DNA from 4 places in the Candidatus Thalassolituus haligoni genome. Region 2 is predicted to be linked to each of the others. Evidence: predicted binding sites of a transcription regulator. Region 2 holds the regulator's gene; each other region holds the start of a gene.

Region 1 (3,101 bases), 1.6 Mb from region 2:
CCGCCTGAATCCAGGCCGCCTGACATCAGACTTCAAGCCCAAACAATCGCGGTAGCCGGTTATTAGCCGGTCTGGTTTTAATTTTGCAATGGTCATCTCATCGAAGCGTTTAGCAAAGGCATCATGATATGAATCAAGTAGGCATCTTTTTTGGCACCGACACTGGCACCACCCGTCTGATCGGGAAAAAACTGGCCAAACTGCTCGGCGACGACATCGCCTCAAAACCATTAAACATCAACCGGGCGACACTCGACGATCTGATGCAATACCCGGCGTTGATTATCGGCACAGCGACCTATGGCGAAGGCCAGCTGCCAGGAACAGAAACCAATATCCGCAGCGGCAGCTGGCTGGATTTTCTGCCACAGCTGGAAGGGGCCGATTTCACCGGCAAAACCGTCGCCATTTATGGGCTGGGCAATCAGGTAAAATACGGTGAGCGTTACTGCGACGCCATGTTCGAGCTATACAGCCTGTTTAAAGGACTCGGCGCTACAATCATCGGCAGCTGGGATACCGAAGGCTATATCTACTCGCAATCCCGAGCTGTGATCGATAACCGCTTTGTCGGCCTCGCGCTGGATAATAAAAACCAGGGAGTGGAAACAGAAAAACGCATGGCTGGCTGGATTGAGCAGATCAAACCAGAACTCCTGGCGGCATTAGCACAAACAGAAGCTGTCGCTTAAACAGCGATCCTTTCAGACAGGCCTTTAATAAGCTCCGCCCCTGGGAGTGCCAGCTGCCATGCTGGCCCGGCCTCGAATATTAATCACAACCCTGGCGGGCGCGGCGGCCCGCCCTCCCGGAACATCCAACGTCACGGATAATCTCCGCACCCTGGGAGCGCCAGCTGCCATGCTGGCCCCGCATAAAGTATTAGCCACAACCGCTGACGGCGGCGGCGGCCCACCCTCCCGGAACATCCAACGCCATGGATAAGCTCCGCATCCTGGGAGCGCCAGCTGCCATGCTGGCCCGGCCTCGAATATTAGCCACAACCCTGGCGGGCGCGGCGGCCCACCCTCCCGGAACATCCAACGCCATGGATAAGCTCCGCATCCTGGGAGCGCCAGCTGCCATGCTGGCCCGGCCTCGAATATTAGCCACAACCGCTGACGGGGCGGCGGCGCGCTATCCCAAGGTAAATTAGTGACGCTGTCCAAGAGTCAATGTCACCAAGATTTGTCAGAAAGCCGACAAGGAGATAACTACTCTCCCCTCATCGAGGTTATTCCAGCGATCATTCCAATCACATATTTTTTAACCAATTGATTTTATTGAATTAAATCCAAGCTTGATGGGATTTTTATGGCCTGGTGTTTGCAACACCATCGGTAACAGTCATTGACCCGTTGCCATCGGAGAGAGTATGAGCGAATTGACAAGCGTCGCCTGCGTTGCAGACGTAGAAGCCGACCCACAAGCAGTTCTGGTTGCCTTTGCCTCTATGGACGGCGATATGGTGGATCAGCATTTTGGTTCTGCCCAGGCGTTTTACCTGTTTGCCGTTAGCGCTGATTCTGCTGAATTACTGGCCAGTCAGGAATTCGGCCACGAAAAGAAAGATGGTAACGAAGACAAACTGAAACCCAAGCTGGCCTGGCTTGTGGGAGCCGACGTTGTTTACTGCGGTTCGATTGGTGGCTCGGCAACGCGTCAGCTCATTGCTCTGGGGGTCAATCCCATCAAGGTCAGTGGTGGCCCGGATGTTGAAGAATTGATCGAAGACATTCAAAAACAAATGAATGGCACGCCAGAATTCTGGTTGGCAAAAATATTAAAAGACAAATCGCAAAACAAAACCGACAGTCGTTTTGACGATATGGATGACGAAGGCTGGGACGGATAAATCATCGCCAGCCAGCCTTGCTCGGGGTTTCCGCATGATACAAGCACCGGCCAAGGCGTTTTACACCGGCCAGACCTGATATTTGCTACGCCGCTATCGCAGCATGCTGCTCCAACTGCTGAATAAATGCGTGTTTCTCTTCATCGCTCAAAAAGCTGGCGCGGAAACTGTTGGCCGCCAACTGCACTGCTTGCGCTTTGGTCATCCCCAGATCGTCCGCCAGTGCTTCAAAATTCTCGTTCATAAAGCCGCCAAAATAGGTGGGGTCATCCGAGTTCACCGTCACGCACAACCCCTGCTCCAGCATCTCCAGAATATTATGCTCGGCCATGGTGTTAAACACACACAAACGCACGTTAGATAACGGACACACCGTCAGCGGCACTTGCTCAGCAATCAAACGCTTCACCAGGGCCTCGTCTTCCACACAACGCACACCGTGATCAACACGATCCACCTGCAGCACATCCAACGCCCCCCAGATGTACTCCGGTGGCCCTTCTTCCCCGGCATGAGCAATCAGCTTATAACCCTGCTCTTTAGCCTTGGCGTACAGCCGTGCAAATTTTTCTGGCGGATTACCCAACTCCGAACTGGCCAAACCAATTCCCACAAAATCGTTCCGGAATGGCTCTACGCTATCCAGCATCGCAAGGGCTTCTTCCTCACTCAGATGACGCAACAAACTCAGGATCATCAACGCCGATTGGCCATTTTGTGCTTTGGCAGCTGCAATCGCCTTACAGAAACCTGCCAGCACAGTTTCAACTGCCACGCCATACGGCAGATAGGTTTGAGGTTCCACCATGATTTCGGTATGAACAATATTCTGCTCACAGCACTTATCAAGGTAGTCCTTCATCAGGTAATAAAAGTCCTCCTCGTCACGCAATACCGAGGCACCCAGGTAATACAAATCCAGAAAACTTTGCAGATCGTCAAAATTGTAGGCCTGCTCCACCGACTCAACGCTGTCGTAAGGAATCTCAACGCCATTTTTAGCGGCCAGCTGAAGCAGGCGACTGGCCTGCAAGCTGCCGTCGATGTGCAAATGAAGTTCGGCTTTGGGCATGGCACGCAGCCATTGTTTGAAATCGTTCATGCGGACCTGTGGTGTCAGTCATCGTATTACAAGGATAGTCGGTCGAACCCGACCGCTCGGTCAGGTATTGTGCCGCAGTAAAAGAAACAGAGCCAGCAGGAAGCTGACAGTCACCTCAGATAATCTTAAGTGATCAGAATGCTT
Region 2 (3,101 bases):
GGTAGAAATTGCCCGGGCACTGGCCGCCGAACCCTCCTTTATTTTGCTTGATGAACCCTTTGCCGGTGTCGACCCGATTTCCGTATCCGACATTATGGCCATCATTCGCCAGCTCAAGGCGCGCGGCATTGGCGTACTGATTACCGATCACAACGTCCGCGAAACCCTCGCAATTTGTGAAAAAGCCTATATCGTAGGCGGTGGACACATTATTGCCGAAGGCAGCGCCGATGAAGTACTCGCCAACGAACAGGTTCGGGCCATCTACCTTGGTCAGGACTTCCGTCTTTGATTCTTACTGGCTTACAGGGCTATGATGCCCGGCGCTGTTTCATTTCGACACCATGAAAAGCATTCCCAGCCTCACAGGCTGGCGTATAATGCACAGACCATGCCGACAACCGATGAACTATAACGCTGTATGAAAGCATCGCTTCAGTTAAAAATGGGTCAGCAGCTGACCATGACCCCTCAGCTGCAACAGGCAATTCGACTGCTGCAATTGTCTACCCTTGATCTGCAACAGGAAATCCAGGAAGCCCTGGATTCCAATCCCATGCTGGAATTCGAAGAGTCCGAGCACGACGACTATACGGATGCCCAGCAAACCAACGGCGATCAGGAGCGAGAAGCCGCCGTCACGGCGACAGCGACCGACACCGACACCCAGGAACTGGGTGAACAGTGGTCGGACGACAAGATGCCGGATGACCTGCCGGTCGACAGCAATTGGGACGATACCTTCCAGACTACCGCTGGCGTTTCCTCCGGTTCAGGCTCTGTCGGCGACGACGACTTTGACTACGACTCCCGTCATGCCACCTCCGACGACCTGCAAGGGCATCTGGAATGGCAACTGAATCTGACTCCCATGAGTGATGTCGATCGCGAGATTGCCACCATGCTGATTGACGGTGTCGACGACGACGGCTACCTCCACACCACCATAGACGACGTACTGGGTTCCATGGATCCGGAATTTGGGGTTGAGGAAGACGAAGTCCAGGCCGTACTCAAACGCCTGCAACAGTTTGATCCGGCTGGTGTTTTTGCCCGCGACCTGCGCGAATGCCTGATCCTGCAGTTAAACCAGCTGCCAGCCGACACTCCCTGGCTGGCAGAAGCCAAACTGGTGATCGGTGACTACATTGCCCTGCTGGGCAGTAAAGACTACCCCACGCTGATGCGCAAAACCCGGCTGAAAGAAGAAGACCTCAAAGCCGTATTACGCCTGGTCAAGGAGTTGAATCCCAAACCAGGAGCCGGAATCAGCTCCGAACAGTCAGAATACGTTGTGCCCGACGTGATCGTGCGTAACATCCGCGATGAATGGCGCGTTGAACTGAACCCGGATATTGCCCCCAAACTGCGGGTAAACTCCGACTACGCCTCGTTGGTGCGCCGCTCAGACAGCAGTGCCGACAACGCCTTCCTCAAAGATCACCTGCAAGAAGCGCGCTGGTTTATCAAAAGCCTGCAAAGCCGCAACGAAACCCTGCTGAAAGTCGCTACCAAAATTGTCGAATATCAGCTCGACTTTTTTGAGCAGGGCGAAGAAGCTATGAAACCACTGGTACTGCATGATATTGCCGATGCCGTTGGTATGCACGAGTCGACCATTTCACGGGTAACGACGCAAAAATTCATGCACACACCGCGTGGTATTTTTGAACTGAAGTACTTTTTCTCCAGCCATGTCAGTACCGATGCTGGCGGCGAATGTTCATCAACCGCCATTCGCGCCATGATCAAGAAGCTGATTAGCGAAGAAAACCCGCGCAAGCCACTGAGTGACAACAAGATCGCCGTCGTCCTCGGAGACAAGGGAATTCAGGTTGCACGCCGCACGGTGGCCAAATATCGTGAGGCAATGATGATTCCGCCATCGAATGAGCGGAAACAGTTGATTTGATCGACCCCGTCGATCCTTGTTCGGTTTAAAGCGAGCCATAAGGAGCCGTTTATGAGCATCAATATCAGTGGACACCATGTCGAAGTTACCGAAGCCATGGAAGAATACGTCAAGGAAAAACTGGTTCGCCTTGAGCGGCATGCCGAACCCATTACCTCTGGTCAGGTTACCCTGACCCTTGAAAAAGGCCGTCAGCTGGCAGAAGCATCGCTGCACGTCAGTGGTGCCGATTTTCATGCGACGTCATCCCATGACGACATGTACGCTGCCATTGACTTGCTGGCCGACAAACTGGATCGGCAAGTGCTGAAACACAAAGAAAAACTGGTTGCCCGACAGCACGGACAAGGCTGACACATGAGCATAGCGATTGCCGATATTCTTGCGCCTGAACGTACTCGTACCGATGTCGCCATTACCAGCAAAAAAAAACTGCTGGAGTTTCTGGCAGAGCTGATTGCTGAAGAAGTGGATGGCAGCTCATCGGATGAGGTTTTTGAACGTCTGCTTGGGCGTGAGCGCCTTGGCAGTACCGGCATTGGCGAAGGCATCGCTATCCCTCACTGTCGATTACGGCAATGTGAACGGGCCGTTGGGGTATTACTCCACCTGCGCGAGGCCATCGACTTTGATGCCATAGACCATCAGCCAGTCGATCTTGTATTTGCCTTGCTGGTGCCTGAAGAAGCAACAGACGACCACCTGAAAATACTGGCAACCCTGGCAGAAAATTTCAGCCAGAGCCAATATCGCCACCTATTACGCAGTGCGAGCAGCGACCAGGAACTGTATCAACGGGCGCTGGCCGACAACTGACCTTGCCCAAAACACGGAGACAGTACATGCGTCTGGTTGTGATCAGTGGCCGTTCAGGCTCAGGTAAATCCAGCGCACTGGCGGTGCTTGAAGACCTCGGGTTTTATTGCATCGATAATCTACCGGTCGATTTACTGCCAGCACTCGCAGGCCTGCCCTACAGTGCAGAAAAACGCGCCAACGTTGCTGTCAGTGTTGACGTTCGTAACCTGCCCGATGCCATAGAGCAACTGACCCAGGTGCTGACCCGCTTGCCGGAGCAGTATCGCCAGGTCGACATCGTTTTTCTTGATGCCACCGAAGAAGTCCTGTTACAACGCTTCAGTTCAACCCGGCGCAAGCATCCGCTCACCAATGACAATATTTCCCTGGC
Region 3 (3,101 bases), 1.4 Mb from region 2:
GCGATGTCTTCGACCTCGTTGACCGCGCTGATGTGGTTGATGCTGAAGACGACGATGACTTTTACGATGATGACGACGAGATGAAGGTGATGACCATCGCCAATGCTGATGACTGCATTGGTTGTGTCTCCTGCGCTCGTGTTTGTCCCAAAAATTGTCACACACATGAACCGCTAGCGGGGTAACCACCATGCCAAAACCGGAATTCCACGTATTTGTTTGCAGCCAGCAGCGCCCGGCGGGGCACCCTCGATCCAGCTGTGGTGAAAAGGGCGCAGGCCCGATGATGCAGGCCTTTTCCGAACGACTGATCGCCAAGGGACTGTTCAATAAAGTGTCGCTGGTGGCTACCGGTTGCCTGGGGCCATGTCGGGCTGGAGCCAATGTGCTGGTGTACCCTGGTGGTACGCTGTATATGCAGATCACGCCAGCAGATGTTGATCAGATCATTGATCAGCATCTGGTTGCCGGGGAACCCTGGCTCGACAAGGTGGCTCCGGACGAGGTGTGGCAATGAGCCTGATGGCAAGCAAGAAAAGCCCCGGGACGATCACCGGGGTGGTGGCGGAACGGCTGGCCGAGGAGGCCGACCGTATTGCCGCCATGCAGCAGGCATTGCTGGCGGAGCTGGCCAAGATTGGCTTGAAGGAACAATGTTCGGGCATTCTGGATGCCTTTGATGCCGCTGAGGTTCGTATCGATCCATTTGATCAGACCGAATCGTTGCAGTGTTATTGGAAAACGCCGCTGGGCATGAATCAGGGAACCATGCAGTTACGGCCTGGTAGCCAGTTGTTTGCCGAATACGATGTGCTGTGTGTGCATCCACACAAACCAGCCTGGTTTATTGAAGCGGTGACTGGCTGGGGCCAGCCAGGTGCGATCAAGACGGAGTTGCGGCTGATTCCGGTACCCTGAGACAACAAACAAGTCGACCGCTTCAACGGCACCCGTCGGGACAATCTGCTGTGGTTGCCTACAGCGGCGAATCCTGTCTCCCCACGCTATCGTCAACGCGGTGCGCCTTGCCCCCGAATTTGGGAATAAAACCTGGCCTGACGACACCGCGATATATTCATCAAACCACTCGCTACTCCTCACTCAACCGTGTCACCGGGAATCACTCCCGGTTTGTCTGCAGCGGTGCAGTCTGTTTGTCCACGTCATCGTGATCGCCATCATTATCGCCGTTATCTCCAATGTTATTGGCAGGTCGTCTTGCACCATGGCTTGAGAACAAAACCAGGCCTGACAACATCGCGACAACCCATCAAACGGCTACGTATTCAACACCATTGGTCAGGAAAATCTACCGGGGTTATCTGTTGCGACAGAGTCTCTGGCGAGGGTCTTGGCATGGCGGATACAGAGTTCAGGTACTGGGTACTGTGGTGCAGTGCAAACCCAACATAAGGTCTTGTCGTAACTGCGACAAAGCCTTGCATACGTGGTGTTCGCTACATCATTTCAATCCCGACATTGTCTTTAACTATATGAATTTTAAATGTTTTTTATGTGTAATTTGCGTGGCATATCGATTGCACTTTCTCTTCAGGCAACCCTTATCGCCCAGCTCCAGTCTTCGCTGGGAGCGGCCGCAGCCACAGGAGGCAACATCTCATGATCACGATGACCGATAGCGCAATTTCCGCAGTTCGCCGTTTTATGCAGTCCACTGAGGCCCCGATGGCGGGACTTCGCATCAAGGTCGAAGGTGGCGGCTGTTCTGGCTTTCAATATGGCATGAAACTGGAAGAGAGTGTGACCCAGGGCGATGAGGTACTGGATTTTTCCGGCCTTACTGTGCTGGTAGACGAAAACAGCGCAGCGCTGCTGGACGGCGTTACGGTGGATTTTATTGATGGCTTTGAAGGCAGTGGCTTTAAGTTTGAAAACCCGAATGCATCCAACAGTTGTGGTTGCGGCAAATCATTCAGCGCCTGATTTCAGCCGCTGATCCATATCCGATCCAGACCAGCCGCAATCAGGCATCGATACCAGGAGCAGAATTATGTGGGATTACTCTGAAACCGTTAAAGAACATTTCTACAACCCCAAAAACGCCGGTTCGGTCGCCGAGGCGAACGCCGTTGGCGACGTGGGTTCCATCAGTTGTGGCGACGCCTTGCGTCTGACCCTGAAAGTCGAACCAGAGACCGAGATCATTCTGGAAGCTGGCTTCCAGACCTTTGGTTGTGGTTCTGCCATCGCATCATCTTCGGCACTGACCGAGATGGTAAAAGGCAAGACTCTGGATCAGGCGCTGGAAATCAGCAACCAGGATATCGCTGACTTTCTCGACGGCTTGCCGCCAGAAAAAATGCACTGCTCAGTCATGGGCCGCGAAGCCTTGCAAGCAGCGGTGGCCAATTATCGCGGAGAAGTGTGGGCCGATGATCACGAGGAAGGCGCGCTGGTATGCAAGTGCTTCGCCATTGATGACGTGATGATTCGCGACACCATCAAGGCCAACAATCTCAGTACGGTGGAAGAAGTTACCAACTACACCAAGGCCGGTGGTGGTTGTTCTTCTTGCCACGAAGGCATTGAGAACATTCTTTCGGAAGAATTGGCTGCCCGTGGTGAAAGCTTTACTCCCGGCGCGATCGGTAAAAAAGAAGGCATCGTTAACCTGGCGCCAAAAGCCGCTCCAGAACAGCCCGGCAAATTAAGCACCGTGCAGCGCATCCTGAAAATTCAGCAGGTGCTGGAAGGTCTGCGTCCAGCCTTACAGGCGGACGGTGGTGATGTGGAGTTGCTGGATGTGGAAGGCCGGAATATCTACGTCAAGCTGGTAGGAGCCTGCTCCGGTTGTCAGATGGCTGCCATGACGCTGGGCGGCGTACAGCAAAAGCTGATCGAAGAACTGGGTGAGTTTGTCAAAGTGATCCCTCACACCGAACGTCCCGTTGAAATTGCAGGAGTCTGATCATGGCTGATATTTACCTCGACAATAACGCTACCACCATGTGCGATCAGGAAGTGGTGGACGCTGTGATGCCGTATTTCAGCGAGCAGTTTGGCAACCCGTCATCCATGCACAGCTTTGGTAACAAGGTTGGATTCGCGATCAAAGCGGCCCGTAAAAGTGTTCAGAACAT
Region 4 (3,101 bases), 1.9 Mb from region 2:
GACCAGTTCCTTACCTGTACCGGATTCGCCATTAATCAGCACGGTGATATGGGAGTGGGACAAGCGCCCGATTGCCCGGAAAACTTCTTGCATCGCCGGTGCTTCACCGATGATTTCATGCTCGTTGATTTCTTTTTCCGGCGCCGGGGTATTGGCTGACATTTCTTCGAAATGGGCAATCGCTCGCTCAATCAGGCTGACGGCCTCGTCAACATCAAAGGGCTTTGGCAGATATTCGAAGGCACCCCGGCGGTAAGACGACACCGCGCTTTCCAGGTCGGAATGGGCGGTCATGATAATCACGGGCAAATCCGGATTGGCCTCATGTACCTGTTCCAGCAGCATCAGTCCGTCCATACCCGGCATGCGAATGTCGGTGATAATCGCGTCCGGTTGTTCCCGTTTCAGCTGATTCAGTGCGGGTTCTGCCTGTTCAAACACCCGGGTCTGGATATTGGCTTGGTCGAGTGCCTTTTCCAGCACCCAGCGAATGGATTTGTCGTCGTCGATGATCCAGACAGTACTCATAGCGATTCCAATGGTAAAAAGATGGAGAACACCGTGCGGTGGGGCACGCTGGTGAATTCGATAATGCCGTTAATCTGATTGATAATGGACTGGGATATAGACAGACCCAGCCCTGAGCCTTCGGCGCGGCCACTGACCATGGGATAAAACAGGTTGTCCCTGATCCCTTCCGGTATGCCGGGGCCGTTGTCGATAATTTCAACCTGGGCCACCAGACGATGGCGATGATGACCAATGGTGAACTGGCGTACGCTGCGGGTACGAATGGTCAGGCTGGGGCGCTCTTGTTGATCCGGGTTTTCCAACATCGCCTGCATGGCGTTACGGCCAATGTTCAGCAATGCTTGAATAAGCTGGCCCTTGTCGGCCTCGATTTCCGGGATGGAGGGGTCATAATCCCGGTGAATAACGACCTGTCCCCGGCTTTCCACATCGACCAGCTGGCAGATGCGTTCCAGCACCTCATGAATGTTGACCGGTTCCTGCTTGGGGATATTACGCGGCCCTAACAGGCGGTCGACCAGATCTCGCAGGCGATCAGCTTCTTCAATAATGATATTGGTGTATTCCTTCAGTTCGGCCGAAGGTAATTCTCGTTCCAGTAACTGGGCGGCGCCGCGAATGCCGCCAAGTGGATTTTTGATTTCGTGAGCCAGTCCGCGTACCAGGGAACGAGTGGTTTCCTGTTTGGCGATCAGTTGTTCTTCCCGACTGATACGCATCAGTCGATCGCGACCTTGCAGTTCAACCAGCAAGGTGGGCGTGCGGGTCTCTGGGTGAGTTACCGGGCTGACGCTGTAATCGAGGGTCAAGGTTTGCTGATTTTGCAGATGAATATGGGCTTCTCGCTTGGTGTAGGAATGCCCTGTAATTACCGCATCTCGCATGGCATCCACATCGCTCTGGTCTTCGACCGCCAACTCAAAAAAGTGGGTGCCGACGCCGCGTTTGCCGCTGACTTCCAGCAGGGCTTCGGCAGAGGGATTCATATGAATAATAATCAGCTCAGCATCCAGCAGCAGCACACCGGTATTCAGGTGCTCCATGATTCGTTGGTTTAACAGGGGGCTGGCGCGCATTGTAAGGTTCTCCATATTCACACCTAATTTGCAAAAAATAAGCCAGTTATAACCCAGTGCACAATAATGGCACCATCACCGCATTAAGTTGTGGCGTGGCTAACTAAGGTAATGTATTTCAGGATATTTTATGAATCAATTTGGTGCTCTCATGGGTATTTATGTTATTTATTGGTGCATTACTTGCGTCTGTCTGGGTTTTCCAATTCGTTGGACGGAGGGTGTCAGTGGGTGGGCGCAGGTCAGGGAAGGGGCTTGTTGGCTGGAACTTGCGGAAAAAAGCTAACTGACGCTGGCTGGTCTGCAACTTGCTGCTGACAGTGTCTTCATGTACTCGGGCGGTGCCGAGATCGGCAGCAGTTTGTGGTGTTGTATGTGAGAGATGAGCAGAAATAGGGATGACCACACGGGGGATGGCTGATTCATGATATTTGATGCGTTTATTGTACTGGCATTTATTGCCTTGATCGTACTTGGCTACAAATACGGTACGTCGAAAGAAATGCTGGATCTGGCCAAGGTGTTTTTGCCGATATCCATTGCCAGCGCCTATAGCGACCACTTTGGTTTGTATCTGACCCAGATGGGTCTTTTGCGCGCCAATGACTGGGCGGTGCTGACGTTAACCGGCTTTCTGATTCTGTTTCTGACGATGTGGTTTTCCATTCGTTTGCTGGAAAAAATTGCTGTGCACTACAATGTGCACGGACGCTGGCTTGAGAACAATCGTTTCACAACGATGACCAATCGTGTGTTTTGCGCCATTGCTAACGGCGTTCAGGCGTTATTCTTACTGACTTTTTTCAGTTTTCTCAGTACTCAGGTAACGTTTGTGCCAAAAAACTACAAAAGTTATCTGATGGCTCATTCGTTGATGTACCCGGCGATTGACCGAATTTGCCGCAAGACAGTTAACGGCCAGTTTGTGGATTCATTGATTCATGATCCCACTGGCACTACAACGTTCGAGCTGATTCTGAAAACCGTTACCAATAAAGCCATGATTACCGATATTTCCGAGGAAATTCACCGCTCAACCATTGTGCGAGCGCGGGATCTTTTGGATAAAACGCTGCGAGAGCTTGAAAGCGCTCGCCAGCCCGGCAAGAGTATCGTGATTGAAGAAACCATCACCGTCAGCGCAGAATCTCCGATTCAGCGCTGAGTATTAACCTGACGGGTTGCTCGCAGGTATTGGCGGTTATTTTTGCAACGCTGCGGCTATCCACTGACGCAGTTGTGGAGCTGGCAGAGCACCGGCCAGACGATCCACTTCCTTGCCCTGGCGAAACAGAATCAGCGTCGGAATGCTGCGAATGCCAAACTGTTGGCTCACCATCTGGGCTTGCTCGGTATTGACCTTGGCAAAGCGTAACTGGTGCTGCTGTTCAGCGCAGAGTTCCTTGAAAATCGGCCCCATCATCTTGCATGGCCCGCACCATTCCGCCCAGAAGTCGACGAGGACGGGTAAATCGTTTTTGGCCAGAAAACGCT

Evidence for each region. The regulator sigma-54, encoded in region 2, starts transcription at its own class of promoters, with help from an activator protein. The targets are predictions, from matches to a motif close to TGGCACNNNNNTTGCTNT.
Region 1: SOJ49_RS10835 (NifB/NifX family molybdenum-iron cluster-binding protein) is a predicted target of sigma-54. The motif match lies at 1,316-1,333, and genes of this name have one in related genera.
Region 3: SOJ49_RS16830 (HesB/IscA family protein) is a predicted target of sigma-54. The motif match lies at 1,528-1,545, and genes of this name have one in related genera.
Region 4: glnL (nitrogen regulation protein NR(II)) is a predicted target of sigma-54. The motif match lies at 1,635-1,652, and genes of this name have one in related genera.

Annotation. Positions count from the first base shown of each region.
Region 1 covers NZ_CP139482.1:2,414,792-2,417,892, forward strand. The annotation lists gene SOJ49_RS10825 (flavodoxin) at 129-692, shown strand; gene SOJ49_RS10830 (hypothetical protein) at 938-1,156, shown strand; gene SOJ49_RS10835 (NifB/NifX family molybdenum-iron cluster-binding protein) at 1,376-1,855, shown strand; gene SOJ49_RS10840 (adenosine deaminase) at 1,941-2,957, opposite strand.
Region 2 covers NZ_CP139482.1:810,067-813,167, reverse strand. The annotation lists gene lptB (LPS export ABC transporter ATP-binding protein) at 1-292, shown strand, start outside; gene SOJ49_RS03645 (RNA polymerase factor sigma-54) at 422-1,912, shown strand; gene hpf (ribosome hibernation-promoting factor, HPF/YfiA family) at 1,964-2,266, shown strand; gene ptsN (PTS IIA-like nitrogen regulatory protein PtsN) at 2,270-2,728, shown strand; gene rapZ (RNase adapter RapZ) at 2,755-3,101, shown strand, end outside.
Region 3 covers NZ_CP139482.1:3,742,993-3,746,093, reverse strand. The annotation lists gene fdxB (ferredoxin III, nif-specific) at 1-185, shown strand, start outside; gene SOJ49_RS16840 (ferredoxin) at 191-517, shown strand; gene SOJ49_RS16835 (hypothetical protein) at 514-918, shown strand; gene SOJ49_RS16830 (HesB/IscA family protein) at 1,621-1,944, shown strand; gene nifU (Fe-S cluster assembly protein NifU) at 2,012-2,929, shown strand; gene nifS (cysteine desulfurase NifS) at 2,932-3,101, shown strand, end outside.
Region 4 covers NZ_CP139482.1:3,238,733-3,241,833, reverse strand. The annotation lists gene ntrC (nitrogen regulation protein NR(I)) at 1-528, opposite strand, end outside; gene glnL (nitrogen regulation protein NR(II)) at 525-1,622, opposite strand; gene SOJ49_RS14450 (CvpA family protein) at 2,032-2,772, shown strand; gene trxC (thioredoxin TrxC) at 2,809-3,101, opposite strand, start outside.